4 regions of the Streptomyces sp. NPDC002790 genome follow, and region 1 is predicted to be linked to each of the others. Evidence: riboswitches for the same ligand, from Rfam matches in the RefSeq annotation. Region 1 holds a riboswitch; each other region holds the start of a gene.

What was found. A riboswitch is a leader RNA that binds a small molecule or an ion and turns the genes downstream of it on or off. The one in region 1 is predicted to bind cyclic di-AMP.
Region 2: another riboswitch for cyclic di-AMP. It lies ahead of ABT004_RS12365 (M23 family metallopeptidase); the one in region 1 lies ahead of ABT004_RS16385 (M23 family metallopeptidase).
Region 3: another riboswitch for cyclic di-AMP. It lies ahead of ABT004_RS11900 (C40 family peptidase); the one in region 1 lies ahead of ABT004_RS16385 (M23 family metallopeptidase).
Region 4: another riboswitch for cyclic di-AMP. It lies ahead of ABT004_RS34910 (transglycosylase family protein); the one in region 1 lies ahead of ABT004_RS16385 (M23 family metallopeptidase).

What each region holds. Positions count from the first base shown of each region.
Region 1 is NZ_JBEOVM010000030.1:17,930-25,169, reverse strand. It holds gene ABT004_RS16400 (alginate lyase family protein) at 1-858, shown strand, start outside; tRNA gene ABT004_RS16395 (tRNA-Met) at 921-994, shown strand; gene ABT004_RS16390 (PP2C family protein-serine/threonine phosphatase) at 1,194-2,315, shown strand; cyclic di-AMP (ydaO/yuaA leader) riboswitch at 2,595-2,739, shown strand; gene ABT004_RS16385 (M23 family metallopeptidase) at 2,751-3,803, shown strand; gene ABT004_RS16380 (aldo/keto reductase) at 3,938-4,891, shown strand; gene ABT004_RS16375 (PrsW family intramembrane metalloprotease) at 4,885-6,216, opposite strand; gene trmB (tRNA (guanosine(46)-N7)-methyltransferase TrmB) at 6,346-7,122, opposite strand.
Region 2 is NZ_JBEOVM010000019.1:27,452-34,691, forward strand. It holds gene ABT004_RS12360 (SGNH/GDSL hydrolase family protein) at 38-865, opposite strand; gene ABT004_RS12365 (M23 family metallopeptidase) at 1,051-1,833, opposite strand; cyclic di-AMP (ydaO/yuaA leader) riboswitch at 1,837-2,004, opposite strand; gene ABT004_RS12370 (tyrosine-protein phosphatase) at 2,392-3,189, shown strand; gene ABT004_RS12375 (FtsX-like permease family protein) at 3,434-5,962, opposite strand; gene ABT004_RS12380 (ABC transporter ATP-binding protein) at 5,959-6,789, opposite strand; gene ABT004_RS12385 (DUF6126 family protein) at 6,965-7,168, opposite strand; gene ABT004_RS12390 (helix-turn-helix domain-containing protein) at 7,161-7,240, opposite strand, start outside.
Region 3 is NZ_JBEOVM010000018.1:18,252-25,491, reverse strand. It holds gene ABT004_RS11910 (C40 family peptidase) at 1-562, opposite strand, end outside; gene ABT004_RS11905 (hypothetical protein) at 857-1,210, shown strand; gene ABT004_RS11900 (C40 family peptidase) at 1,246-2,442, opposite strand; cyclic di-AMP (ydaO/yuaA leader) riboswitch at 2,450-2,588, opposite strand; gene pcrA (DNA helicase PcrA) at 2,832-5,357, shown strand; gene ABT004_RS11890 (M23 family metallopeptidase) at 5,371-6,954, opposite strand; gene ABT004_RS11885 (lipase family alpha/beta hydrolase) at 7,160-7,240, opposite strand, start outside.
Region 4 is NZ_JBEOVM010000173.1:1,485-8,724, reverse strand. It holds partial or broken gene ABT004_RS34935 (serine/threonine-protein kinase) at 1-345, shown strand, start outside; gene ABT004_RS34930 (SurA N-terminal domain-containing protein) at 534-1,202, shown strand; gene ABT004_RS34925 (nucleoside triphosphate pyrophosphohydrolase) at 1,249-2,274, shown strand; gene ABT004_RS34920 (cytochrome P450 family protein) at 2,294-3,577, shown strand; gene ABT004_RS34915 (transglycosylase family protein) at 3,721-4,749, shown strand; cyclic di-AMP (ydaO/yuaA leader) riboswitch at 4,930-5,088, shown strand; gene ABT004_RS34910 (transglycosylase family protein) at 5,093-5,818, shown strand; gene eno (phosphopyruvate hydratase) at 6,127-7,240, shown strand, end outside.

The DNA of each region.
Region 1 (7,240 bases):
TACACGCAGGCGCTGCTGTGGAACGTCACCCGCGACAAGGCGCACGCCGCCAAGGCCGTCGAGATCATGGACGCCTGGTCGGACAAGGTCACCGGGCACACCGCGGACAACGCGGGGTTGCAGGCCGCCTGGGCCGGCACGTCCTGGGCGAAGGCCGCCGAGCTGATGCAGTACACGTACAAGGACTGGCCGGACGGGCAGGAGCTGAAGTTCCAGCGGATGCTGCGCGAGGCCTATCTGCCCGAAGTGCGGGGCGGATCCGCCGACTTCAACGGCAACTGGGACCTGGTGATGGCCGACGCGACGATGAGCATGGCCGTCTACCTGAACGACCAGTCGGCCTTCGACCAGGCCGTCGGGCACTTCCGCGCCCGCGTCCCCGCGTACTTCTATCTCTCCAGCGACGGGCCGCTGCCGGTGAAGCCGAAGGGCAGCGACATCGACACCCCGAAGGAACTGCGGACGTACTGGTTCGGGCAGAAGACCTTCAAGGACGGGCTCGCCCAGGAGACCTGCCGCAACTTCAAGCACGCCAGCTACTCCCTCGCCGCCACCTCCCACATGGCGGAGACCGCCTGGCACCAGGGCGTCGACCTGTACGGAGAGGTGAAGGAACGGCTCGCCGCCGCGCTCGAACTGCACTCCAAGTACCAGCTGGGCACCAAGGCCCCGTCCTGGCTGTGCGGCGGCAAGGTGCAGCGGGACATGGGGCCCGACACGGAGGTGGGCCTCCAGCACCTTCAGGGGCGGCTGAAGATGGACCTCCCGCAGACCGAGAAGCTCACCCACAAGCAGCGGCCGGAGGGTACGGACGACCTGTTCGTGGCGTGGGAGACCCTCACGCACGCCGCCGCGTGAACGGTCACGGGAAGCGATTCGCGTTCACTCCCCCTGATGGCGTAGAGTTGTGAACACAACGGCGCGGGGTGGAGCAGCTCGGTAGCTCGCTGGGCTCATAACCCAGAGGTCGCAGGTTCAAATCCTGTCCCCGCTACTGAAGACCAGAGGCCGGAATCTCACTGAGATTCCGGCCTCTGGTCATTTGTGTTCCGTTTCCGCCCCCGCCCGCGCGGTCACCCGTGTTGCGCACGTCACGTTCCCCACCCGTACGGCCCACCCCTGCTCGCCCGCACGCCCCCGTGCGGGAACTCTTGGTGAGACGCCGGAAGCTGGCAGGGAACGGCAGGAGACGAGTGGTGGGGCAGCGAACAGGAGGCACCAGCGGGAGACGGAGGCGGCACGGCTCCGACACCGTGAGCACCCGCCTCTTCCTGCGGCTGCTGCCCCTGCTGCTCATCATCGGCGGTGCGATCTACGAGTACGTCACCCCCAAGGGCTTTCCCGGCGCCCCTTTGTTCAGCGCGGCGCCACTGGTCGCCGCCCCGTTCTTCTCGCTCGGCGCGACGATCCTGACGGGCGTCGTGTCGATCGTTGCGATCACCGCCGTGCACCTGCGCTTCACGGAGAACCTCGACTCCGTGTTCGTCACCGAGGTCGTGACCGTGGCCACCGTCTGCGTCCTGGCCTGTGTGATCAACCGGATCGTGTACCGCGGTTACGAGCAGCTGGCCTCCGCCCGCGAGATCGCCCAGGCCGCGCAGCTCGCGGTGCTGCCCCGGCCGCCCCAGCGGCTCGGCGGCTTCGTGATCGCGGCGCGCTACGAGGCGGCGCAGGCCGGCGCGTTCATCGGCGGTGACCTGTACGCGGTCCAGGACACTCCGCACGGCATCCGGATCATCGTCGGCGACGTACGCGGCAAGGGCATGGGCGCGGTCGCCGCGGTCGCCGTCGTCATCGGCGCGTTCCGGGAGGCCGCCGAGCAGGAGGGCTCCCTGGAGGCCGTCGCCCAGCGCCTGGAGCGGGCGCTGGCCCGCGAGGGCACCCGGCGCAGCGGCATCGACGACTTCGAGGGCTTCACCACGGCCGTGCTCGTCGAGATCCCGCACGGCGTCGAACTCGTCCGCGTCCTCAACCGCGGTCACCCCAGCCCGCTGCTGCTGCTCGGCGACGGCACCGTACGCGCACTCGACCCGTGCCAGGCGGCGCTGCCGCTCGGCATGAGCGAACTCGGCAGCTGGCCCGACCGGGCCGTCGAGGCGGCGTTCCCGTCCGCGGCCACGCTGTTGCTCTACACCGACGGGCTCTCCGAGGCGCGCGACCCGAGCGGCCGCTTCTACGATCCGGCGGCCCGGCTCTCCGGACGCGTCTTCCCCGGACCCGATGAACTCCTCGCGGCCCTCGCCGTGGAGGTGCGCGCGCATACCGGCGGCGGGACGAAGGACGACATGGCGCTGCTCGCCGTGCGGCGGGGCTGAGGGGCGGGGCTGTTGGGCGGGCCCGAGTTTCTTGATCGTTGTTACCTGTGGTAGCCGACCGTAGTCGAACGGCGCCGCTCCGCATAACAATTGACGCACCATCACTTGCGCGGACGTTTGCGAGGCTCTGCCAACTCGCCCCGATCCGCCCGCTCGTGTCCCGATAAGTCCTGGCCAGAGTCGTGAACGATCAGTGGGAAGCGCTTGGAATTATTGTCTGCTGTCTATTAACGTTCGATAACGCAGCGCGGTCGTCCCAGCCGTCACAAGAGACAGCTCCGTGCGCACACGCTTAATCCCGCAAGGGAACCGGGGAACCATCAACTTGGGGTGAATCGGACATCGTTGAAGCTCGCGATGTCGGTAGGAGACCTTCCTGCTCCGAACCCGTCAGCTAACCCGGTAGGCGAGAAGGAAGGAAAGGAGAGCGCCCCCGTGGCGTCGAACCGGCCTGCCCCAGACTTCTTCTACGGACCCGAAGACGACTTCGGCGTCGAGCAGGAGACCTGGGAGGAGTGGAATCCCACCGAGGAGTCCGTCTCCCCCGTCCGCGGCAGGCATCGCACAGCCCGCCGCCGTGGTGGATTCGCTCGTAGCTCCACTGTTCTCGGCGTCGGCGTGGTCGCCGCCGTCGGTGCGGGCGGCATCGCCACCGCACAGGGCGGCAAGCCCGCGGTCCACATATCCATGCCCGACCTGTCGGCGGTCAAGGACTCGCTGCCCGCGGCCAAGTCGCTGCCGGGCGTGGGCTCGTTGATGTCCGACGGCTCGGACTCCGATTCCGACTCCGGCGCCACGGCCTCCCCGCTGAGCGGCGCCGGTATCACCCAGGCCGAGGCCGCCGACGGGCAGACCGGCGCGGGCGAGGCGCTGCGGGCCCGCATCATGCAGCAGGCCGAGACGCAGCAGGACGCGGCCGACGCCACCGCGAAGCAGGCCGCGGAGGAGGCCGCCGCGAAGCAGGCGGCCGTCGAGGCCGCGGCCAAGCAGGACGCGGCCAAGGCCAAGGAGCTCGCCGAGAAGAAGAAGGCCGAGGCGGAGGCCCGCCGCAAGGCCGAGGCCGAGCGCCTCGCCAAGCTGGCCAAGAGCTTCAAGCTCCCGGTCGCCTCGTACACGCTCTCCGGCACCTTCGGCCAGCCCGGCTCCATGTGGTCCTCCGGGTACCACACGGGCCTCGACTTCGCCGCCTCCACCGGTACGCCGATCCGCGCCATCCACTCCGGCACGGTCACGGAGGCCGGCTGGGCGGGCGCGTACGGATACCGCACGGTGCTCACCCTCGACGACGGCACCGAGCTGTGGTTCTGCCACCAGTCCTCGCTCAATGTCAGCGCGGGCCAGAAGGTCAGCACCGGCGATGTCATCGGCCGCGTGGGCGCCACGGGCAATGTCACCGGGCCGCACCTCCACCTGGAGGTCCACCCCGGCGGGCAGTCCACCGGCGTCGACCCGGCGTCGTGGCTGCGCGAAAAGGGCCTCACGCCCTGAACACGTGAACTCCGGCGGTCCTGGCGCTCACCCCCCGACGTCAGGGCTGCCGGTTTGCCCATTCCTGGGTCTCTTGAGGCGATTTTCGGCGCGGTCGCGGAATACCGTATTCCGTACGGGTGTTGAGTCGGGGCATGACTTCCTCTCCTTCTCTGCGCAAGCTCGGCACCTCCGACCTCGAGGTCTTCCCGCTGTCCCTGGGTGGCAACGTGTTCGGCTGGACCGCCGACGAGGCCACGTCCTTCGAGGTGCTCGACGCGTACGTCGCCGCGGGCGGCAACTTCATCGACACCGCCGATGTGTACTCGGCGTGGGTGGACGGCAACCGGGGCGGTGAGTCGGAGACCGTCATCGGCAAGTGGCTGGCCTCGCGCGGCCGCCGCGACGACGTCGTCATCGCCACCAAGGGCGGCCACCACCCGGAGTTCCAGGGCCTGTCCGCGGCCAACATCAAGGCCGCGGCCGACGCCTCCCTGAAGCGCCTCGGCACCGACCACATCGACCTGTACTACACGCACTACGACGACCCCGAGGTGCCGGTCGAGGAGATCATCGGCGCCCTTGACGAACTGGTGAAGGCGGGCAAGGTACGCCACATCGCCGCGTCGAACATCTCCGCGCAGCGCCTCCAGGACTCCCTCGACCTCTCCGACCGCGAGGGCCTCGCCCGTTACGTCGCGCTCCAGCCGCACTACAACCTAGTCTCGCGCGACACGTACGAGGGTGAGCTGCAGGACGTCGCCGCGCGCGCGGGCCTCGGGGCCGTGCCGTACTACGCACTCGCGGCCGGCTTCCTGACCGGCAAGTACCGGGCGGGCGTCAAGGTCGACAGCGCGCGGGCCGCCGGTGCGGGCAAGCACCTGGAGACCGAGCGCGGGCAGAAGGTGCTCGCCGCCCTCGACGAGGTCGCGCAGGCGCACGACGCCGAGATCGCCACGGTCGCCCTCGCCTGGCTCGCCGCGCAGCCCACGGTGACGGCGCCGATCGCGTCCGCGCGGAAGGTCGAGCAGCTTCCGGGGCTGCTCGCGGTGGCGGACGTGGAGCTGACACAGGCGGAGCTCGACCGGCTCACGGCGGCGTCTCAGTAGCGGTACGGGTTGTCGTAGGTGTACGCGGTATATGTGGTGTAGGCGGGGTGCTGCGCCGGGGGGCCCGCGTACGCCGGGGGCAGCCACATCGGCGTCGCGATCTGGGAGCCGTACGCGAGCGCCGGGCGCGCGGAGTGGCGCCGCGCCCACAGTGCCTCCAACAGCTCCCGTTCCCGTACGACGTAGTCCGCGCCGGCCCTGCCTCTGCGGCCGCGGTGGCGAAGCAGCGCGAGGGATGTCGCGAGGTCCTCGTACTCGGCGACGGCCGTCGCGGCCGGCCGGCCGCCGTAGTGCGTGGCGAACTCGCGGGCCAGGCGCCGCGCCTTGAGCGAGCCGAGCGCGAGCGGGTCCGGCGGGGCGAGCCAACCCGCGGCGACGTAGGCGGGCAACTCCTGGCGGATGGTGCGCAGCTCACGCTGGCGTACGTACACCGCGAGCCAGGTGAGCACGCCGAACACCGGCACCATGAACGCGGCGTACACCGCGAAGAAGCCGTACTCGCCGAACGAGGACGAGCCGTTCCAGAACGCGTGCATGCCCATCGCGGCGAGCAGTCCCGCGAGCGGGAGCAGCATCCGGCGCAGTCGGCCGCGGCCCGGCGCCATGGCGGCGGCGATGCCGAAGCCGATGCCGGTGAGGACCGTGAACAGCGGGTGCGCGAACGGGGACATCACGACGCGCACGAAAAAGGTGGCGGCGGTGACCGAGGTCAGGCCAGGACCTGTGCCGGCGAGCTGGTCGGTGCCGAAGGCGTTGCCGAGATAGAGGATGTTCTCGGTGAACGCGAAGCCGGTGGCGGTGACCCCGGCGATGACGACGCCGTCGACGATTCCGGTGAAGTCCCGTCTGCGGAACAGGAAGACGAGCAGCACGGCCGCCGCCTTCGCGGACTCCTCGACGACCGGGGCGATGACGGTGGCACCGAGGGTGTCGGCGCTCGACGGGTCGGCGGTCGCGGTCTCGATCCAGCGGGTCGCGAAGCTGTTGGCGACGATCGCTATCAGCGCCGCCGCGCAGGCGCCCCAGGCGAAGGAGAAGATCAGGTTCCGCCAGGGTCCCGGCTGTACGCGGTCCAGCCAGCGGAACGCGGATATGAGGAGGGGGACGGGTAGCACGGCGAGCCCGAGCCCCACCAGGAACCCCTCGGTGCCGGTCTGCTCGCGGACCAGGGCGAGGATCACGGCCCCGGAGACCGCGAGCAGCGTCGCAAGCGCGGTGGCCCGCACGCCCTTCCGCTCCCACCAGCGCCGATGCGGAACCGCGCCGCTCGGGTGTGCGCCGAGGACGTGGTCCTGCGGATGCGGATAGACGGGATACGAGGCCACCAATTGACCCTAACGAGGGATACGCCGCGCCGCGACGGGGCGTATCGAGCACTTCGAGATTCAAGCCCCTGCGGCGTTTGAGCAGCGTGGTCCGGGGCGGAGCCCCGCGGCCGCAACGCCGGTTCCCGCTCAGGGCCGGAGGCCTCGGCGGAACAGCAGGTCGTGCACCACGTGGCTCTTGTCGAGGCCCTTGCCCTCGAAGCGGGTGAGCGGACGGAACTCGGGCCGAGGCGCGTACCCGCCGCCCTCAACCGTGTTCTCGTAGTCGGGATGGGCGGTCAGCACCTCGAGCATCTGCTCGGCGTAGTCCTCCCAGTCGGTGGCGCAGTGCACGATCGCGCCGGGCTTGAGCGGGCCGGCCACCAGCGAGAGGAACTCGGCCTGGATCAGCCGCCGCTTGTTGTGGCGCTTCTTGGGCCAGGGGTCGGGGAAGTAGACGCGCAACCCGTCGAGACTGTCGTCCGGGAGCATGTCGCGCAGCAGCACGATCGCGTCACCGTTCGCCACCCGTACGTTGTCGACTCCCGCGCGGGCCGCCAGGTTCAGCAGATTGCCCTGGCCGGGCGTGTGCACGTCGACCGCGAGGATGCCGGTCGTCGGATCGTCCTGCGCCATCTGCGCCGTGGCCTCGCCCATGCCGAAGCCGATCTCCAGGACGACGCGCTCGACACCGGGGAACATCTCCGCGAGGTCGAGCGTGCGCCGCCCGTCGATGTCCAGGCCCCACCTGGGCCACAGCCGCTGCAGGGCGTCCGCCTGCGCGTCGGTGACCCGGCCACGGCGTGGCTGGAAGCTCCGGATGCGGTGCTCGTGGTGCGACTCGGCAGGGTCGGGCCGCGGCCCCTCGGGAAACCGGGGCTCATTGGGGCGGGCGGCGGACACGGAAGTTTCAGACGACTCAGACACAGTGCGACGATTTTACGGGCACCCGGACGTGGGTCGGTCTTTCACTTTCAAGCCCCTGCGGCCATTCAAGCCCCGCCGGCGCTTGAGGCGCGTCTTTTAAGCCCCTGCGGCGATTGAG
Region 2 (7,240 bases), on a different contig from region 1:
CTCCCGATGAGTCCTACCCCGTACTGCGGTGAATGCGTCAGGAAGCCCGCTCCAGGTGCGCCTTCACGGCGTGCGGGTCCACGAAGCCCTTGGCCTGCACCCGGTCGCCGGAGGACTCGCCGCGCAGCCTGCGCCCGATCCACGGCACCAGGAACTCCCGCGCCCAGTGGATGTCGTCGCGCCGCACCTCGAACGTGCCGCGCGGGGGCAGCAGCGGCCACGCCTGCTCGGGGTTGGCCGGCACCTCGACGCCGAGCGCCTGGGCGGCACGCAGCGCCACGCGCGTGTGCCCGTCGGGCGACAGGTGGAGGCGGTCGCCGTCCCAGGCCCGGCGGTCCTGGATGGACTTCAGGGACCACAGGTCGAGCATCACGCAGCCGTGGCGGTCGGCTATCGCCCGCAGATGCATGTTGTACGTGGCGATCTTGCCGCGCAGATGCTTGAGCACGGCCACGTCACGGGTGTCGAACCCGGTGGCCACCATGACGGTGCCTGCCGCGTCGGCGAGCCGGACGACAGCCTTCTCGAAGCGTTCGGCCACGTCGTCCGGGTCGGTGCCGGGGCGGATGATGTCGTTGCCGCCGGCGACCAGGCTCACCAGGTCGGGGGCGAGCTCGACCGCCTTCGGGACCTGGTCCGCGACGACCTGGTCGAGGAGCTTGCCGCGCACGGCCAGGTTCGCGTACCGGAAGGTGTCCTCGGGGACACGGTCGTCCAGGAGGACGGCGAGCCGGTCCGCCCAGCCCGCGAACTTACCGTCGGGGCCGGGGTCGCCGACCCCCTCGGTGAAGCTGTCGCCCACGGCCGCGTAGGAGCGGATCGTGCCGTTGAGTGAGTCCGTGAGTGCTCTCGATTCGTTTGCCACGACCACACATCTTTCACCCTCGGGTGTGACCTACGCGACCGTAGCCAGGGGTTGACGCGTGGTGAGATACCCCACCCGCCACATGGGGAATAAGCGTGGAATAAGCGCGCGAACGCGATTCGGCGCCCGGGGTGCTCCCCGGGCGCCGAAGGGAGCGGGCCGACGGGCGGCCGCTACGTCACGTCTCAGGCGTTCACACCGTGCTCGCTCAGGTACGCGATCGGGTCGATGTCCGAGCCGTAGTCCGCACCCGTGCGGATCTCGAAGTGCAGGTGCGGTCCGGTGACGTTGCCGGTCGCGCCGGACTTGGCGATCTCCTGGCCGGCCGTCACGGTGGCGCCCTGGGCGACACCGATCGACGACAGGTGGCCGTACTGGGAGTAGTGGCCGTCGGCGTGCTGGATGACGACCTCGTTGCCGTACGCGCCGCCCGAGCCGGTCGAGACGACGGTGCCGTCGGCGATCGACTTCACGGAGGTGCCGGTCGGCACCGAGTAGTCGGCGCCGGTGTGGCTGCCGCTGGACCACATGGAGCCGGAGTTGCCGTAGCCCGTGCCCTTGGCGCCGTCGACCGGCGCCGTGTAGTCGCCGGAGGCGGTGGTCTTGGCGCTCGTCTGCGTGGCGGCGGCCCCGCTCTCGGAGCCGGAGTCGTCCGCGGCCGCGCCGCCGAGGTCGAGCTTGACGCCGATCTTGAGGTGGTCCGCGTTGGAGCCGACGGCGTCCTTGTTGTTCTCGTACAGCTTCTTCCAGCCGCCGTCGACGTCCTGCGCCTTGGCGATCTTCGAAAGCGTGTCACCGGCCTTGACGGTGTACGTCGTGGTGTCGGCGGTGCCGCCGGACGTCGCGGCCTGTGCGCCGGTGGCGCCCATCAGCGGGAGCGCCACGGCGACTCCACCGGCGGAGGCGACGGCGGCGACACGGGCGATGCGCTGGGAGGTCGAAAGGCGGTGCTTTCCCTTTGCGGGCATGCTGATTTTCCTCTCCGTCGCCTACGAGGTGAGCTGTCGGGTTCGGGCTGGAGATGCCCGGCCACGCCCGGGGTGCGGGCGCGGCTTCACCCCTAGCCGCTTCGGGAAATCCCTACGCGGCGTACTGCGTGTGGGTCCCCCGCTCCTGCCGTGGACGGGTAGTCGAAAGGAATCCGGGCGGCGGCAGGACTAGGCGTTCCGACCGGATTGATTGGTGACCGTAGGCGAACCGCAATGGCTACGACAAACCCCGAATTCGCTTGCGGCGGCAATTCATTGGGTTTCCGGGGCCGTCCTGCGTAACCCTGCGTCGACATTCTCTGCTTTACCAACGCCATACCTTCGGGGATTACTGGGCAGGCAATCCTGGCCGCCCGGCACGCAGCGTCACGAACATGAAGCCGGTCACGCACACGCCCACAAGCCCCTCCGATCCATGCACAGTTGACACAGAACGGGGCGAATCGGACAGATGGTTGCCTGGGGAACCGATGTCGTATCGTCAGGAGCGCGCCCACCGGCGACCCAACGCCGGTGCACCGATTGGGAGGAGCCCCTGTGACGCAGCACGCACCGTCCACCGAGCCCGAGCTGACCGGAGTGCGCAACTTCCGAGACGTGGGCGGCCTTCCCACCGTGGACGGCCGGCGCGTGCGTCAGGGCGTTCTGTTCCGCAGCGGTCACCTCGCCCACGCCACGGCCGAGGACTCGAGCTTCCTCTCCTCCCTCGGCCTGCACACGGTCTTCGACTTCCGCAACGGCGCCGACCTGACGCTGGAAGGCGCGGACGTCGAGCTGCCCGGCGTGCGCAATCAGAACCTGCCGCTCAACGACCCGGCCGACGGCGCCGAATTCTGGACCATGGTCCGCGACGGCAACATCGATCAGCTGCGCCAGATCCTCTCCGAGGGCCGCGCGGCGAACCGGCTCGTCGAGTCCTACCGCACCATGATCAAGGAGCGCACCGCCGAGCACAGCCGCGTGCTGCACTCCCTCGCCGAGGACAGCCTCCCCGCGCTGATGCACTGCGCGGCGGGCAAGGACCGCGCGGGCCTGTCGATCGCGGTGACGCTGCTCGCGGTGGGCGTGGAGCGCGACGCCATCGAGGCGGACTACCTCAAGTCCAACGAGAAGCACCGCCGCTACAACGTGCGCCGCACCGCCACCGCGAAGGACGCCTACTCCCCCGAGATCATGGAGCTGCTCAGCCCGCTCTTCGACGCCCGCATCGAGTACCTCAACGCGGGCCTCGAGACCATCGACGAGCACTGGGGCGGCACGGACCGCTACCTCGAAGAGGGCCTGAAGCTCACTGCGGCGACGCGCGAGCGACTGCGCGAGCGCCTTCTCGCCTGACCGCCGAGCGCCGAGCGCCGAGCGCCGGAGGGTGTCTGGCCCGAGCGTCGCAAGTGCCTGGCACGAGCGCCGCAGGTGCCTGGCCCGTGCATCGCAAGTGCCTGGCACGAGCGCCGCACGGGCTGGGCCCAGGCGCCACACGGGCTGGGCCGGGGCGCCACACGGGCCGGGCGCGAGCGACGCATGGGCCGGCCCCGAGCGTCGCAGGACGCCCGGCGTCGCCCACCCCGTTCGAGGTCCGCCGTCACCCCTCCCTGTCGCGAAGTGCCGCGCGGGCGGGGAGGGTCACGGCGAGCAGGCCGAGGCACACCGCGCTTGCCGCGAACGTGCCGTACAGCAGCGGCGGTATGTACGGGGACTCACCCGTCATGCCGCGCATCATCGGGGTCAGCGTGATCATCGCGATGGCGGTGCCGAGCGCCACCCCCGCGGCCGATACCAGCAGGCTCTCCCAGCGGAGCATCCGCAGCACCTGGCGGCGCGTGGAGCCGACGAGGCGGAGCACCGTCAGTTCGCGACGGCGGTCCAGGACCGTCATCACCAGTGTGTTGACCGCCGCGACGGCGGCGAAGCCGCCCAGGACCGCGGCCATCATGTAGTTGGACCATGCGCCCATTTCGCTGTCCACGCTCTGCTCGACGGCGTAGCCCGAGGCGTCCGTGACCTTGCCGAGTGCGGTGAGCGGCGCGGCGTCGCCGCCGCGCACCAGCAGCGTGCTGTCGAAGGCCGATGTGACGTGTCCTGACAGGGAGGCACGGTCCATGGTCACCGCCGCCAGCCCGAGGCCCCGGCCGTACACCGCCGCGACGTGCGGGCGGGCCTTCGTGCCGTCGGGGAGACGGAGCGGCAGCCTGTCGCCCACCTTCACCTTCGCCGCCGTGGCGAGGGTCTTGTCGATGGCGATGCGGTCCGCGCCCACGCGATCCAGGCTTCCGGCGCGCACATCCAGATCCTGCACCTTGGCGAGCTCCGCGCCCGAGCCCGAGATTCCCTGGGCCGCGGTCGCCTGCAGCGACGTCTCCCCACCCGAGTCGACCGGTATGAGCACCTGCGTGTCCAGCAGGCTCACAGCCGCGTCGACACCGGGAGTGCGGGCTGCCCGGTCGGCGGCGCCCGCGGGCAGACCTGCGGGGTTGGTCACGACGTGGTCCGCCGTGATGCCGTCGCGCAGCTGGTCCGCGGACACCTTGCTCTCGCTTGTGTGCATGAAGACCAGCGTCGAGGCGAAGGCCATCGCCAGCACGATTGGCGTGATCGCGGAGGCCAACCGGCGGGAATTCGTCCGGGAGTTGGCGGCCGCCAGCGAGGCCGAGGCGCCACCGCCACGCAGCAGCAGGCCGAAGAGGGCCGCGCACAGCCGGGCCAGCAGCGGGCCGAGCAGGGCGACGGCGAGCATGAAGAGCATGACGACGCCGAGCGAGGCGTTCGCCGCGTCGGCGCCGGCGGTGGAGGCCGCGACGCCGGCGAGCACCGAGCCGCCGCCGAGGGCCGCGACGCCGAGCACGGTACGGATGACGCCCGGCCGCAGCCGCTCCACCGAGGCCTCGGCGAGCGCCTGCCCCGGCTTGATCTTCGCCGGCCTGCGCCCGGCGATCCAGCCCGCGCCGAGCGCCGTGAGCAGCCCGGTCCCGACGGCGGCGACCAGCGGGATCCACGAGACGTGCAGCTCGACCGCCTGCGGGACGGCCCCACGGTCCTTCAGCTGCCCGAACCACCAGTGCGCGAGTCCGATGCCGGGCAGGCACCCCAGCACCCCGGCAAGCGGCGCGACGAGCAGCGCCTCCGCCGCCACCGCCCGGCGGATCTGCCGCGGGGTGGCACCGACAGCCCGCAGCAGCGCGAACTCGCGGGTGCGCTGGCCGACGGAGAGGGCGACCGTGCCTGCCGCGGTGAACACGGCCACCACCGTGGCGATCCCGCCGAAGGAGCCGCCGAGGGCGGTGAGAGTCTCTTTGGCGTACGCCAGGCCGTGGTCCTCGACCTCGCCGCGGTCGTCGCCGGTGAGCACCTGCGCGCCGGAGCCGGCGAGCGCCTTCTCCACGGCACTGGCGAGGGCTCCGGTGTCGGCGCCGTCCTTGGCCAGGACCGCGATGGCATCGGCCTTGCCGGGGTGCCCGGACAGCGCGGGGGCCTCGGCGTCGGCGAACCAGGCGGTGGCCCCGCTTCCGGCCGCTGAGCCTGCCGCCGCACCTGCCGCCGCGGTGTCCCCGGCCCCGGCCTTGGCGATGCCGGACACCCGGAACTCCGCGCGTCCCGCCGCCGTTTCGAGCGCGACGGTGTCGCCGACGTCGGCCTTCGCCGTTCGGGCCGCCGCGGCGTCGAGCGCCACCTCTCCCCTGTGCGGCGCGGCGCCCACGGACAGCGCGGTGCCGGTGAAGGCGTGCGAGCCCCAGCCGTGGCCGGTGAGTGCGCCGGTTCCCTGCCGCACCGGGAAGGTGAAGTCCGCCACCGCGGCCTCGGCGCCCGGCGCGTGGGCCGCCTTCGCGGCGAGCCCGGCGTCCACGCGCGCGGTGTCCGGGAGCGGGTACGCGGATTCCTCGGGGCCGTCGATGGTGTCGGCGACAACCCGCGCGGACTGGTCGGCCGCCGCCACGACCGGCGCCTTCGCGTACCGCTCCGCCGGAACCGAGGCGCGCACGCCCGACTCCAGCAGGCTGCCGCAGGCCGCGACGATCAGCGCCGACATCAGCAGCGCGACAAAGGTGCCCGCGAACGAGGCGGGCTTGAAGCGCACGGCCGCTCGCGCGAGGCCGTTGGGCGCGAGGCTCCTCATGCCGCCGCCCCCGCCATCACGCCCACGCGGGAGGTACGGGCGGCGAGCGTCGCCATCCGCGCCGCGATCTGCTCCGCCGAACCGCGCTCCAGGCTGTCCGCGAACGCACCGTCGGCGAGGAACAGCACGCGGTCGGCCCAGGCTGCAGCGGCCGGGTCGTGGGTGACCATGACGACGGTGGCGCCGAGCATGTCCACCGCGTGCCGGAGCAGGCCGAGGACCTCCGCGGCGGTGCCGGTGTCGAGGGCGCCGGTCGGCTCGTCGGCGAACACCACGTCGGGGCTCGTGACCAGGGCCCGGGCGACGGCCACACGCTGCTGCTGACCACCGGAGAGCTCGCCCGGCCGGCGCCGCGCCTTGTCCGCGAGCCCGACCTGCGCGAGCATCGCGGCCGCCCGGCGGCGGTCCTGGCGGCGCCCGGCCAGCCGCATCGGCAACAGAACGTTCTGCTCAACGGTCAGCGACGGCAGCAGATTGAACGCCTGGAAGACGAAGCCGAGGCGGCTGCGGCGCAGCTCGGTGAGGCTGTTCTCGTTCATGCCGGTGATCTCCGTGCCACCGAGGCGCACGGATCCCGCAGACGGCCGGTCGAGCCCGGCGGCGCACTGCAGGAAAGTGGACTTGCCTGACCCGGACGGCCCCATCACGGCCGTGAACGTGCCGCGCGGCAGAGCGAGGTCGACGCCCGCGAGGGCGTGCACCGCGCCGGCCCCGCGCCCATACTGCCGCCGCACACCGCGCAGTTCCACAGCGAGACCCGGCGTACCGGCCGGCACCTCCGGCCGGTTGCCCTCCGTCGCCCGCCGCTTTCCCCTGCGTAGCCTCATGGCCCTGTCCCGCCCTCTCGTACTCATCCTCGTTCTGATCCGACGGGGAGGAGTGTGCGAGAACGAACGGGTGCCTGGCGTCATACCCGGGAGCCAAGATGGAGGTGCTACCGCAGTAGGGGGTCCGCCCCCACCGACTGCTCCCTCACTGACTGCTCCACCACTGACTGTTCCCTCACTGATTCCCGCCCAGCGTGAACAGCAAGTAGATGAACCCCGCCAGCGCATGCCCTGCGAAGACGTACACGAGGACCCGGATCAGGATGCCGCGCGGGAGCTTGTCCTCAATGACCACGCGGCGGGCCGGGGCCGGGGCCAGAGTCGCCTCGGTCGGGTCAGCCGCACCGGTCGTGTCAGCAGTATCGGCGGTGTCAGCCATGACGGGTCTCCTTCAGCAATCCCGCTGACGGCCCGAGGCACAGCGCGGCCGTCGGGCTCTGCAGCAGGGTGT
Region 3 (7,240 bases), on a different contig from region 1:
CCTTCTTCTTGTTGTCCTCCAACTCGGCCTTTTTGGCGCGGATTTCGGAGAGCGTGCCGTCGGCGTCGCCGCGCAGCTGGTCGATCTCGCGGAGTTCGTCCTGCACGCGGGTGACCGCGGCGGCCTGCCGGGCGCCGACGCGCTCCGTGAGGGACGCCTTGTCGAGGTACGCGTCGGGGGTGGAGGAGAGGAGCAACTGGACCGAAGGGTCCACGCCTCCGGTGCGGTACTGGGATGCCGCCACCGAACCCAGCTTCTCGCGCTGGGAGTTGAGCGATTCGGTGCGCCGGGACGCCTCGTCCTGGAGCTCGTCCACCTTCTTCCGCGCCCCGTCCGCCTTCTCCTTCGCGCCGTTGTACTTCTGGGTGGCGACCTCCGCCTCCTGGTACAGCTTGTCGACCTTGGCCCGCACCTGGGCGGCGCCGAGCTCGGGCTCCGCGTGCGCCGCCCCGCCGTCGAGGGCGGTGACGGTGGCCGCGGATGCCAGGGCGAGGGTGGCCGCGGTGCGGGCCCTACCAACGCTGAGCGAACGCGGTCGGGGCTTGCGGTGCGCTGCCGGCACAAAGTCCTCCTCTGGGCGGCCGTCCGAAACGCACGGCCCCCGGTCGCGCGTCCGGCGGCGGCCCGCACAGGGGGAGCGGGTCGCCGCCGGACCTTTCTCGGCGGTGGTGTCCGACTGCCGCCCCTGGCCCGGGCGGCGGTGGGGAGCCGGTCACCTGAGCAAGGACGCTAAACCTCGGCGTAACGGGTTGGTGGCCGATTGTTCGCAACTGGCCCATTTGTTACGGGCGGTGACAGAGGGTGACCGTCGGGGCTCCGAAGTGGCCCGAAACGGGCCCAAGTAGGCTCCGGCCCCATGGACGTACTCATCAACATCTTCGTCGGTCTGCACATCATCGGCATCGCCTCGCTGCTCGGCGGCTTCCTCACGCAGATGTCGGCGATGAAGGAGGGCGCGGCCCGCTTCAACAAGGCGATGCTGCACGGCGCGCTGACCATGCTGGTGACCGGCGTCGCCCTGGTCGGCCTCAACCAGGCCGACGGCTCCACCGTCAACAACATCAAGATCGGCGTGAAGCTCGCGGTCCTGATCGTGATCCTCGGCATCGTCTACGTGAAGCGGGACGAGGAGAAGGCCGAGAAGGGTCTGTTCGCGACGGTCGGCGCGCTCACCGTCGCGAACATCTTCATCGCGGTGCTCTGGACCTGATCACCGGCATCGTCAGAGTCACAGGCGTGGTGGGCTCAGGCCGGGCGCACCACGCTGTGGATCGACGACGTGCCGTCGTAGTAGATCGACTCCTCGCGCACGACCGCACCCGGCTTCGGCGCGTGCACCATCATGCCGTCGCCCATGTAGAGGCCCACGTGGCTGATGTCGTCGTAGAAGAACACCAGGTCACCGGGTTGGATGTCGGAGAGCGGCACCGTCTTGCCGATCTCGACCTGGTCCCAGGTCGTCCGCGGCAGCGAGATCCCCGCGGACTTCCACGCCGCCTGCGTAAGGCCCGAGCAGTCGTACGAGTCCGGGCCCGTGGCGCCCCACACGTACGGCTTGCCCTCCTGTGACTTGGCGAACGCCAGCGCCTGCGCGGCCTTCGTGGCGTAGGAGGCGTCCGATGAGCCCGACGAACCGGAAGAGGACCCCGAGGAGCCGGAGGACGAGCCGGAAGACTGCTCCTGCTCCTTCGCCTCCTCGGCCGCCTTCCGCTTCGCCGCCTCCGCGGCCTTCTGCTTGGCGGCCAACTCGGCGGCCTTCTTGCGGGCCGCCGCCTCCTTGGCCTTCTCGATCGCGGCGAGCCGCGCCTTCTCCTCGGCGGTCAGCTCGGCCAGCAGCTTGCGCGCGTCGGAGAGCTTCGTCTGGACGGTCTCCTTCGTCGACCTCAGCTCGGCCTGCGAGTCGGTGAGGTCCTGGAGGCTCGACTGCGCCTCGTCGCGCTTCTCGGCGATCTCGCGCGCCTGCCCCTGATAGTCGTCGATCGACTTCTTCTGCTCACTGGTGAGCCGGTTCATCAGCTGGCGCTGCGAGAAGTAGTCCTCCGGGTCGTCCGCGAGGAACATGGTCGCGGTGTCGCTGACACTGCCCGAGCGGTACTGCTCGGCGGCGTATCTGCCGAGCTTCTGGCGGGCCGTGTTCATGTCATCGGTGCGCTGCGCGACATCGTCGAGGAGCTTGTCGACCTGGGTCTTCTTGGAGTCGGTCCGCTCCTTCGCGCCGTTGTACTTCTGGGTGGCGACCTCGGCCTGCCGGTACAGGGTGTCGACCTTCTGCTGGACCTCTTCGAGGCGCGGCTTCGACGACGGCTGCGCGGGCGCGGCCTGTGCCGTCTGCGAGAGCAGGGCCACGGAGGTGAGGGCGGCGGTCGTGATGCCGACGGCCGGGGTCGTGCGAAGGCCGCCGGTGATCCGGGAACGGCTGCGGGGCTTACGGTGCGACGCCAAGGCAGGCGACTCCTTCCGTCGTCCGCCTACCGGGTTAGCTGTCGGGTTCGGGCGTCGTACGTGGAAGGCTGCCCTACGGTCGGCTGACCGATTCACCCCAAGGTCGGTTGGGTCCCCGGTTCCCTGCCTTGCGGCGTACGGAACTCAGCGGGGGCTGCCCGTTCGCCGCGACATCCGCGGGCGGGGGGACGGGCTGCCCGGCTGAACCGTAGCCAACTCGTGTGGCTGCTGTGAAGGTTGATGTTCGATATGCCCGATACATTTTCGTGATCTCTTGCTCCGGGCCCCCTCGGATTTCCCTCCGGGCCCGCTCGGATTTCCCTCCGGGCTCCCTCGGATTTTGAAGGGGGCCGCGGGTTGTCAGTGGGGCCGCCTAGACTCGTGGAGCGATGAGCAGCCTCTTTGACGACAGCTTCCTGACCGGCCTCCAGAACAGTGCGGCGGAGCCCCCGCCCCCGCCCCCGGACCCCGAGTACGACGACGGGGCCCCGGAGCCGATGCCGGAGGGGCTGTTCGGCGTGCCCCCGGAGCGGGACGCGCACTACCGGGACGGCGCCCCCCGCCCGGTCCTCGACTCGGCCTCCCTCCTCGAGGGGCTGAACGAGAACCAGCAGGCGGCCGTCGTGCACGGCGGCTCCCCGCTGCTCATCGTCGCGGGCGCCGGTTCCGGCAAGACCCGCGTCCTCACGCACCGCATCGCGTACCTGCTCGCCGAGCGCGGAGCACACCCCGGCCAGATCCTCGCGATCACGTTCACGAACAAGGCCGCGGGCGAGATGAAGGAGCGCGTCGAGGCCCTGGTGGGCCCGCGCGCGAACGCCATGTGGGTCTCCACGTTCCACAGCGCCTGCGTCCGCATCCTGCGCCGCGAGAGCAAGAAGCTGGGCTTCACGTCCTCCTTCTCGATCTACGACGCCGCCGACAGCAAGCGGCTCATGGCGCTCGTCTGCCGCGACCTGGACCTGGACCCGAAGAAGTTCCCGCCGAAGTCCTTCAGCGCCAAGATCAGCAATCTCAAGAACGAGCTGATCGACGAGGAGGACTTCGCGGGCACGGCGGCCGACGGCTTCGAGAAGACCCTCGCCCAGGCCTACCGGATGTACCAGGGACGGCTCCGCGAGGCCAACGCCCTGGACTTCGACGACCTGATCATGACGACGGTGAACCTGCTGCGCGCGTTCCCCGACGTCGCGGAGCACTACCACCGCCGCTTCCGCCACGTCCTCGTCGACGAGTACCAGGACACGAACCACGCGCAGTACGCGCTGGTCCGCGAGCTGGTCGGCCCCACCGAGGGGGAGGAGGCGGACCCGGCGGAGCTGTGCGTCGTGGGTGACGCGGACCAGTCGATCTACGCGTTCCGTGGCGCCACGATCCGTAACATCCTGCAGTTCGAAGAGGACTACACGAACGCGACGACGATCATGCTGGAGCAGAACTACCGCTCCACGCAGACGATCCTCAGCGCGGCGAACGCGGTGATCGAGCGCAACGAGTCGCGCCGCCCCAAGAACCTCTGGACGAACGAGGGGCCCGGCGCCCAGATCACCGGCTACGTCGCGGACACCGAGCACGACGAGGCGCAGTTCATCGCCGACGAGATCGACCGGCTCACGGACGCGGGCGACGCGCTGGCGGGCGACGTCGCGGTCTTCTACCGGACGAACGCGCAGTCCCGTGTCTTCGAAGAGATCTTCATCCGCACCGGCCTGCCCTACAAGGTCGTCGGCGGCGTCCGCTTCTACGAGCGCAAGGAGGTCAGGGACGTCCTGGCCTACCTGCGCGTGCTCTCCAACCCCGAGGACTCGGTCCCGCTGCGCCGCATCCTCAACGTGCCCAAGCGCGGCATCGGCGACCGCGCCGAAGCGATGATCGACGCGCTCTCCCAGCGCGAGAAGATCTCCTTCCCGCAGGCGCTGCGCCGCGTCGACGAGGCGTACGGGATGGCGGCCCGCTCGGCGAACGCCGTGAAGCGGTTCAACACGCTGATGGAGGACCTCCGCACGATCGTGGAGTCGGGCGCGGGCCCGGCCACGGTCCTCGAGGCCATCCTCGAGCGCACCGGCTACCTCGCCGAACTCCAGGCCTCCACCGACCCGCAGGACGAGACCCGGATCGAGAACCTCCAGGAACTCGCGGCCGTGGCCCTGGAGTTCGAGCAGGAGTCCGCCGCAGGCGAGGACGCGACGGAGGACACGGCAGAGGGCGGGGCCGAGGCGGACGGCGGCACGACCGAGGGCGAGGCCACGACGATGGGCGGGGGGCTCTCCGCCTTCCTGGAGCGCGTCGCGCTCGTCGCCGACTCCGACCAGATCCCCGACGAGGACGACGACGGGAGCGGCGTCATCACGCTGATGACGCTGCACACCGCCAAGGGCCTGGAGTTCCCGGTCGTCTTCCTGACCGGCCTGGAGGACGGCGTCTTCCCGCACATGCGCTCCCTCGGCCAGGCCAAGGAGCTGGAGGAGGAGCGCCGCCTCGCGTACGTGGGCATCACGCGCGCGCGACAGCGCCTCTACCTGACGCGCGCCTCCATGCGCAGCGCCTGGGGTCAGCCCTCGTACAACCCGCCCTCCCGGTTCCTGGAGGAGATCCCCGTCGGCCACCTCGACTGGAAGCGCACCGGCCCGTCCACGCCCGCGGCCTCGACCAAGAGCATCGGCGGCGGCATCGCGGCCACGCTGTCGTCCTCGCGCTCCCGCACGGGTACGACGCCGGCCTTCGCCACGAGCCGGGCGAACTCCAAGCCGGTGGTCGCCCTCGCCATCGGCGACCGCGTCACGCACGACCAGTTCGGGCTGGGCACGGTGGTGGGCGTGTCGGGCACCGGCGACAAGTCGGAGGCGTCGATCGACTTCGGCGACCCCAAGCCGAAGCGGCTGCTGCTGCGGTACGCGCCGGTCGAGAAGCTGTAGCGGGGGGAGCGGCTCAGTTCGGGTTGAGGCCGTGGCTGCGCAGCCACGGCAGCGGGTCGATCGCCGCGCTGCCGCCGGGCCGTACCTCGAAGTGCAGGTGCGGTCCTGTGGAGTTGCCGGAGTTCCCGGACCGCGCGATCACGTCACCGGCCTTCACCGGACCGCTCATCACGGTGTGCGAGGACAGGTGGCAGTACCAGGTCTCCGTGCCGTCCTTGGCGGTGACGATGGCCATGTTCCCGTACGCGCTGTTCCACTGCGTCTTCACGGTGCCGTCCGTCGCGGCCATCACCGGAGTCCCGTACGAGACGGGGAAGTCGATGCCGGAGTGCTGGGACATCCAGTTGACGCCGGCCTGCCCGAAGAAGGCGCTCAGCCCGTGCTGCTTCACCGGCAGTACGAACTTGGGCCGCGCCGCTTCCTTGCGCGCGGCCTCCTCGGCGGCATGCTTGCGCGCCGCCTCCTGCTTCGCCTTGAGGTCGATCCGCTCCTGCGTGCGGCTCGCCCGGTCGGCAAAGTCGCCCGCGTCGGCGGACAGGTCCTTCAACTGCGAGTCCAGCTTGTTGTTGGCGACGGCCGGCTTCACGGCCTGCGCGTCCGGGGCCGCCTCGGCCTGCGCCTCCTTGCCGTCGTCCCCGCTGCTCCCGCCGACGCTCGCCGCGGCGATCCCGGCGACGCCGACCACGCAGACCGAGGGCACGACGATGGTGACCAGCGCGGACCGCTTGGCCGGCGGACGTCGGCGACCGGCGCGACCACGGGAGACGTTCTTCGCGTTCTTCCCGGCCCTGCGTGATGTGGGCTGCGGGGGCGCGGGGTCGGCGTCGAGGGCGGGTCCGTGCGGGTGTTCCGCTTCGGGGGCCGGGTCCATGACGGGCTCGTCCTCGGCCTCGGGCTCCGCGGGGGCGACGGCGTCGGCCGCGTTCCACTGCGTGGCGTCGTACGCGCCCGTGTCGTAGGCGGTCGTACCGAAGACCGGCGCCTGGAAGGTGTGGGTGGAACCCTGAGTGTCGTGCGGATCGGGCGCGCCGAGCATGTCGTGCGTGTTGAAGCTCGGCGTCTCGAAGCTCTGGGTCTCGAAGCCCTGCGCTTCGAAGTGCTGCGCCTCGAACCCCTGGAACTCGAAGCTCTGGGTCTCGAAGCCCGGGGTCTGGAAACTCTGAGTCTCGAAGCTTTGGGGTTCGAAGCTCTGGGGTTCAAAGGAATGCGTGTCGAAGCTCTGCGTGTCGGGGTGTTGAGCCGCGTACATCTGCGTCTCGTACGCCGACGTGTCCCACTGACCCGTGGCGTGCTGCTCGGCCATCGTCCGGGGGTGCTGCGCCGGGATGTCGGCGACCTGCTCGTACCCGCCGGTCGCCCAGGCGCCGGTCGTGTCGTAGGTACCGGTGTCGTACGTGCCGGTGCCGTAGTACGCGGAGGCGTAGGGGTCGGCGTACTGCTGCTGGGGGGCTGTGTGCCACTGGCCGGTCGCGTGGGAACCCGGTTCGTACGGGTCCTCTGCCATGTCGCCGAAGAGTGGATCGCTTGCGAAGCTGGTCGCGGAGTGACCGTCGTACGCCGCGTTAGGCACGGTCCCCGACGGATTGCGGTCGTTCACCAACTTCTCTTTCGCCTCGACAACAGGGCTGCCAGAGCAGTGCGGTGACTGTACCCGTCGGTATGAGGGCACGACAATCTTCGTCGGGTTTCCCGACCCGGGGAAACGGGCAATCAGCCGCCTTTGGGTGGACTGTGGACAGTTCCTTGGCCCTGGGTTCGAGACCCGTTCGACGAAATGGCTGCGCAGGGGCGCGGATCGGCGGTCAGGCCACTGTCAGGCCGCCGCCGGAATTGGCGGCGGCGCGAGCTCCTCCCGCGTGCTCCGCGTGTTCCGCGTCGAGGGC
Region 4 (7,240 bases), on a different contig from region 1:
GGCAGCGACGGCGACGAGCTGTACCTCGTCATGCAGTACATCGACGGCGCCGACCTCGCCGAGCACAGCCCCTTCCCCTGGCCCTGGGCGGTCGCCGTCGCCGCGCAACTGTGCGCCGTGCTCTCCGCCGTGCACGCGGTGCCGATCGTGCACCGCGACCTCAAGCCACGGAACGTCATGGTCAAACAGGACGGCACACTCACCGTGCTCGCCCTCGAAGTACGGCGCCGCATCGGCCAGTTGCTGCTCTCCGTGGGCGACAGAGGCGCCGCCCACGAGACGCTGACCCGACTGCTGCACGACGCCGAACGGCTGCACGGACCCGGCCACCCGTTCCCCGCGGAAGTGCGCCGCACATTGCAGTGGCTGGGCCAGGTACGCGGCTGATCCCGGGTACGTCCTGCCGACTCCGGTACCTCAACTCCTGGCGAATCGTTGTCGAATAGGTGGCCTAGCAAGCGGTCACTGCCTAACATCGATCAACGCCGGACTTTGTGCACCGAAGCACAAACTGCTCGCAGGGAGGCCCCACCTTGCACCGCCGCAACAGCCGCCGCACCGTAGTTGCTCTATCCGCCGCCATCGCCGCGGTCCCCGCCCTCACCGCCTGCGGCAGCGAAGCGCACCCCGGTGCCGCGGCCGTCGTCGGCGGCCAGCGGATCACCGTCTCGCAGCTGGAGAACCGGGTGAACGAGGTGCGGGACGCACAACAGACCGCCACCAAGGACTCCGCCCAGTACGAACAGGCCATCGCCAAGACCGGCGGCCTCACCCGCAACACACTGCACACGATGGTCCTCGACCGCGTCCTGCACCGCGCCGCCACCGACGCGGACATCTCCGTCACCCGCAAGGAGATGCAGAGCATGCGCTCCGGCCTGGAGCAACAGGCGGGCGGCTCCGAGCAGTTGGAGGTCGCCTGGCTGCAGCAGTACAACGTCCCGCCGAAGCGGCTCACCGAGAGCCTGCGCACGGAGATCGAGGCGCAGAAGCTGTCGACCGCGCTCGGCGCCGACATGCAGACCCCCCAGGGCAAGGCCGTCTTCTGGAAGGCACTCACCAGCGCCTCCAAGGAGCTGAACGTCGACCTCAACCCCCGCTACGGGACCTGGGACGTCACCAAGAACAGCCGGGTCGACGCCAAGACACCCTGGCTGCGACAGATCACCAAGGAAGCCCCGGCCCAGCAGCAGACCGCGTAGACCCGGGGGAGGCGGGGTTGTCAGTGGCCTGCGTTACGTTCGAGGGGTGAACGAACCCGAGGCGCACGACCACCACGCCCCCGCCGCCGCAGGCGACACCGCCGGCCGCGTCGTCCTGCTCACCACCAGCCACCGGGTCGCCCCCGGGCTCCTCTCCTGGCAGGCCTGGCAGACGCTGCGCACGGCCGACGAGGTGCTGTGCGCCGACGCCGCGCACCCGCAGCTGCCGTACGTGAAGGACGCGGGCGTCCAGGTCACGATCGCCGCGCCCACCGCCCGCGAGCTCGTCGACCGCTGCGCCGACGGCGGGCGCACACTCGTCGTCCTCGCCACCGCCGAGGGCGACCGGCAGCTCACGGACGGCCTGGCGCGGCTCGCCGGCTCGGGCCGCGAACAGATGCCGAACCTCGAACTGCTCCCCGGTTCCTACGACCTGCCCGGCGCCCGCCTCCTCGACCTCGTCCAGGTCATGGACCGGATCCGCCGCGAATGCCCCTGGTCGAAGCAGCGCACCCACGAGGACCTCGCCAAGTACGCCATCGAGGAGGCCTACGAACTCGTCGAGGCCATCGAGACCAACGACCGCGACGAACTGCGCGAGGAACTCGGCGACGTACTCCTCCAGGTCGTCTTCCACGCCCGCATCGCCGAGGAGGCCTCGGCGGAGTCCGAGGAAGAGGCCCCCTTCTCCATCGACGACGTCGCGGGCGGCATCGTCGACAAGCTCATCCACCGCCACCCGCACGTCTTCGGCGACGAGAGCGCCGCGACCCCGGAGGAGGTCCGGGAGATCTGGCTCCGCAAGAAGGGCGAGTCCAAGCGCCGCGCCTCCGTCACGGACGGCGTCCCCCTCGGCCAGCCGTCCCTCGCCCTCGCCGCCAAACTCGCCTCCCGGGTACGCACGGCGAACCTGGACGTCCCGGTGCCCACGGGAGACGACATCGGCTACGAACTCCTCACCCTCGCCCTGCGCGCCGAGGCCGAAGGCGTCGACCCGGAGGCAGCACTCAGAGCCGCCGCCCGTGCCTACCGGGACGCGGTACGCACGACCGAGGGGCTCACCACCTCATAGGGCCGGTTACGGTCAGGTGGTGACCGAGAGCCCCACTCCCTCCAGCGCCCCCGAACTCTTCAGCTGGGAGTTCGCCGGCAACCCGTACCCCGCCTACGCCTGGCTGCGCGAGCACGCCCCCGTGCACCGCACCACGCTGCCGAGCGGCGTCGAGGCCTGGCTGGTCACCCGGTACGCGGACGCCCGCCAGGCGCTCGCCGACCCACGGCTCAGCAAGAACGCGGACCACCACGACGAGCCGAGCCACGCCAAGGGCAAGACGGGTATCCCCGGTGAACGCAAGGCCGAGCTGACCACCCACCTCCTCAACATCGACCCGCCGGACCACACCCGCCTGCGCCGCCTCGTCTCGAAGGCGTTCACCCCACGCCGCGTCGCCGAATTCGCGCCACGCGTCCAGCAGTTGACGGACGACCTCATCGACGCCTTCGCGGCGAACGGCGAAGCCGACCTCATCCACGACTTCGCCTTCCCCCTCCCCATCTACGCCATCTGCGACCTCCTCGGCGTCCCCCGCGAGGACCAGGACGACTTCCGCGAATGGGCGGGCATGATGATCCGCCACGGCGGCGGCCCCCGCGGCGGAGTGGGCCGCGCGGTGAAGCGGATCCGCGCGTACCTGGTCGACCTGATCCACCGCAAACGCGGCGACCTGACGGACGACCTGATCTCCGACCTGATCCGCGCCTCCGACCACGGCGAACACCTCACGGAGAACGAGGTGGCGGCCATGTGTTTCGTGCTGCTCTTCGCCGGGTTCGAGACGACCGTCAACCTGATCGGCAACGGCACGTACGCCCTGCTCACGCATCCCGAGCAGAGGGGGCTTCTGCAGAGGTCGATCGCGGCAGGGGAGACGGGCCTGCTGGAGACGGGGATCGAGGAACTCCTGCGCTTCGACGGGCCGGTGGAGATGGCCACGTGGCGGTTCGCCAGGGCGTCGCTGACCATCGGCGGCGTGGAGATCGGTGCGGGCGACCCGGTTCTCGTCGTGCTCGCCGCCGCCGACCGCGACCCGGCGCGCTTCACCGAGCCCGACACCCTCGACCTCTCCCGCCGCGACAACCAGCACCTCGGGTACGGACACGGCATCCACTACTGCCTCGGCGCCCCGCTCGCGCGCCTGGAGGGACAGGCCGCCCTCGGCACGCTCCTGACGCGCCTCCCGGACCTGCGACTTGCGGTGGAACCTGACGATTTGCGGTGGCGTGGCGGGCTCATCATGCGTGGACTGCGCACGCTCCCGGTGGAGTTCACGACGCGTCAGAACCCCGCCGGAACTGACGGGCCGTCAGCAATGTGACATTCACGTGATCTTCGCTGCATCGACTTGTGACAGGCGTTCGAGTGCAGCTACGTTCACGGATCATCGCGACACATGCACAACCCGCACCACTTGCACCACCCGTCGCGCGTAGCAGCATCAGTCTCGCGAAAGGCAACCGCATGCTCTCCGGGAACGGTCGACACCGTCGCCCCCGCCAGGCCCCTGCTCTCGTCGTCGCCGCCGGAGTCGCCGGCAGCGCCATCGCGATCCCGCTGTTCGCCGCGAGCGGCGCGAGCGCCGCGACCACGCAGGCGTGGGACAAGCTCGCCGAGTGCGAGAGCGGTGGGCAGTGGAGCCTGGATGCCGGTAACGGCTACTACGGCGGCCTCCAGTTCACGCAGGAGAGATGGGAGCAGTACGGGGGGCTCGACTACGCCCCGCGTGCCGACCAGGCCAGCCGCTCGCAGCAGATAGCCGTCGCCGAGAAGGTTCTTGACGCCAAGGGTGTGAGTGCCTGGCCGATGTGCTCGCTCACCGCGGACCTCACCAAGGGCGACGACTCGGCGGAGGTCGATCCGGGCGTCTCCGCGTCGCCGCAGCCGTCCGAGTCGGCATCCGATTCCGCGTCCGAGCCGTCGGACACCGATGCCGACAACAAGTCGGACGACGACGCCGACAAGGCGGGCTCCACCGATTCAGCCGATTCGGGAGACAAGGGTCACGACGGCGGTGAGGGTTCCGACGCGTCGGACGAGCCGTCGGCCGACCCCTCGCGCGATACCTCCGGTAGCAGCGCCGAGGGCTCCCCGTCCCCCTCAAGTGACAAGTCCCACGCACCTTCTGACGGCGACGACACGGCCTCCTCCTCCTCCGAAACGGCCTCGCCGTCCGCCTCCCCCTCCGGTGACGGTGACGGTGCCGCGTCGGACGACGCCACGGCGGGCCGCCACCGCGGAGACCGTGCCGGTGACGACGGTTCCGACTCCCGTACGGGAGAGGGGCGTCACGCCTCGCGTGACGAGAAGCGCGGCGACGACACGTACGAGGTGCACGCCGGCGACAACCTCTGGGACATCGCGAAGGCTCAGGACGTGCACGGCGGATGGGACGCGCTCTACGAGCGGAACAAGGAGACGGTAGGTACCGACCCAGACCTCATCCTTCCTGGTCAGAGCCTGGATCTTGGGGACGGATCGGGCAAAAGGTAGCGGGAGTTCGGGCCGTTTGAGGGGGCTTTGTCCGATGTCGATCGAGTGAGACATGGGTCTCAAAGCCCCTGATCGACTTTGAAATCGGACGGATCGACCGCTTACGTTCGTGACCGCTCGCTTCAGCGGGCCCCGATGGACGTCACGCCGAATCCTGCCAACGTCCGTACGGGAACAGTCGACGCGTAAGCGCCGTAGGCAGGAGCGGGGGACCCAGGTAAGCCGCCCTTCCGGGAGACCGGACGGGCTTGGGGTTAAGCAGCGCACAAGGATGCGTCTGCCGGACACTCACTGGTCCGAACCCGACAGCTCACCTCGCAGGCGTCGGTGAGGAGATATCTCCATGCTGTTTTCCGGCAACAACAAGCACCGCCGCCCCTCCAAGGCCGTTCGCGTCGCCACGCTCGGCGGAGTCGCCGCTGCCGCCGTCGCCGTGCCGCTGATGGGTGCCGGTTCGGCCTCCGCCGCGACCACGTCCGAGTGGGACCAGGTCGCGCAGTGCGAGTCCGGCGGCAACTGGTCCACCAACACCGGCAACGGTTTCTACGGTGGCCTGCAGTTCTCGTCCTCCACCTGGTCCGCCTACGGCGGCTCGCAGTACGCCTCCACCGCCGACCAGGCCTCCAAGGCGCAGCAGATAGCCGTCGGCGAGAAGGTTCTCGCCTCGCAGGGCAACGGTGCCTGGCCGAACTGCGGCTCGGGCCTGTCCTCCACCCCGAACGAGGGTGGCGCGGACGACTCGTCCTCGCAGCAGCAGGACACCCAGAGCACGCAGCAGCGTGCCGACCGCTCCGAGCAGCGCGAGCAGCCGAAGCAGGAGGCCCCGAAGCAGGCGGCCCCCAAGCAGGAGGCCCCGAAGCAGGCGGCTCCGAAGCAGGACACCGTCACCACCCCGACCGGTAACAAGGTCGAGAAGGGTGACGGCGAGTACAAGGTGAAGACCGGCGACACCCTCAGCAAGATCGCCGAGGCGCACGACTCGAACTGGCAGAAGCTGTTCGAGAAGAACAAGGACATCGTCAAGGACGCGGACCTGATCTACCCGGGTCAGCAGCTGCACCTCAGCTAAGACCGTCCGGCCCCGCGCAGGGGCCACCAGGCCCGCACAGGGCCACCAGGTACGGGCTCGGCATCGGCGGACGCCGAGCCCCGCCGCACCCCGTCCCCACGGGCCGCTCACTTCGGCGACCTCCCTCCCGGCGCAGCCGGGAGGGAGGTCGCTGTTTTTGTTCCGTTAAGGAACATTTCGCTAACGGCGTTGTCCACAAGACGGGCGTTCGGATGGCCGATGCCCTCGGGCCGGTTACGCTCGGGGATGCGGGACCCGTTGTCCGACGGTGCCCGCAAAGCTTCGTCACATCCCAGAAGGAGATGCTCGTGCCGTCCATCGACGTCGTCGTAGCCCGGGAAATCCTGGACTCCCGAGGCAATCCCACGGTCGAGGTCGAGGTCGGCCTCGACGACGGGAGCACCGGCCGTGCGGCCGTCCCGTCGGGTGCCTCCACCGGTGCCTTCGAGGCCATCGAACTCCGCGACGGTGACCCCAACCGTTACCAGGGCAAGGGCGTCGAGAAGGCCGTCCTCGCCGTCATCGAGCAGATCGGCCCGGAGCTCGTCGGCTACGACGCCACCGAGCAGCGCCTGATCGACCAGGCGATGTTCGACCTGGACGCCACCGACAACAAGGGCTCGCTCGGCGCCAACGCCATCCTCGGCGTCTCCCTCGCCGTCGCGCACGCCGCGTCCGAGGCGTCGGACCTGCCGCTCTTCCGCTACCTGGGCGGCCCGAACGCGCACCTTCTCCCGGTGCCGATGATGAACATCCTGAACGGTGGATCCCACGCGGACTCCAACGTCGACATCCAGGAGTTCATGATCGCCCCGATCGGCGCGGAGTCCTTCTCCGAGGCCCTGCGCTGGGGCGCCGAGGTCTACCACACGCTGAAGAAGGTCCTGAAGAGCAAGGGCCTGGCCACGGGCCTGGGCGACGAGGGCGGCTTCGCCCCGAACCTGGGCTCGAACCGTGAGGCCCTCGACCTGATCCTCGAGGCCATCAAGGAGGCCGGCTACGTTCCCGGCCAGCAGATCGCCCTCGCGCTCGACGTCGCCGCCTCCGAGTTCTACAAGGACGGCAAGTACCAGTTCGAGGGCAAGGAGCGCTCCGCCGCCGAGATGACGGAGTACTACGAGGAGCTCGTCTCCGCGTACCCGCTCGTCTCCGTCGAGGACCCGCTGTTCGAGGACGACTGGGCCGGCTGGAACGTTCTCACCGAGAAGCTGGGTGACAAGGTCCAGATCGTCGGCGACGACCTCTTCGTCACCAACCCGGAGCGCCTGGCCCGCGGCATCGAGGAGAACTCGGCGAACGCTCTGCTCGTGAAGGTGAACCAGATCGGTTCGCTGACCGAGACCCTGGACGCCGTCGAGCTCGCCCAGCGCAACGGGTTCAAGTGCATGATGTCCCACCGCTCCGGCGAGACCGAGGACGTCA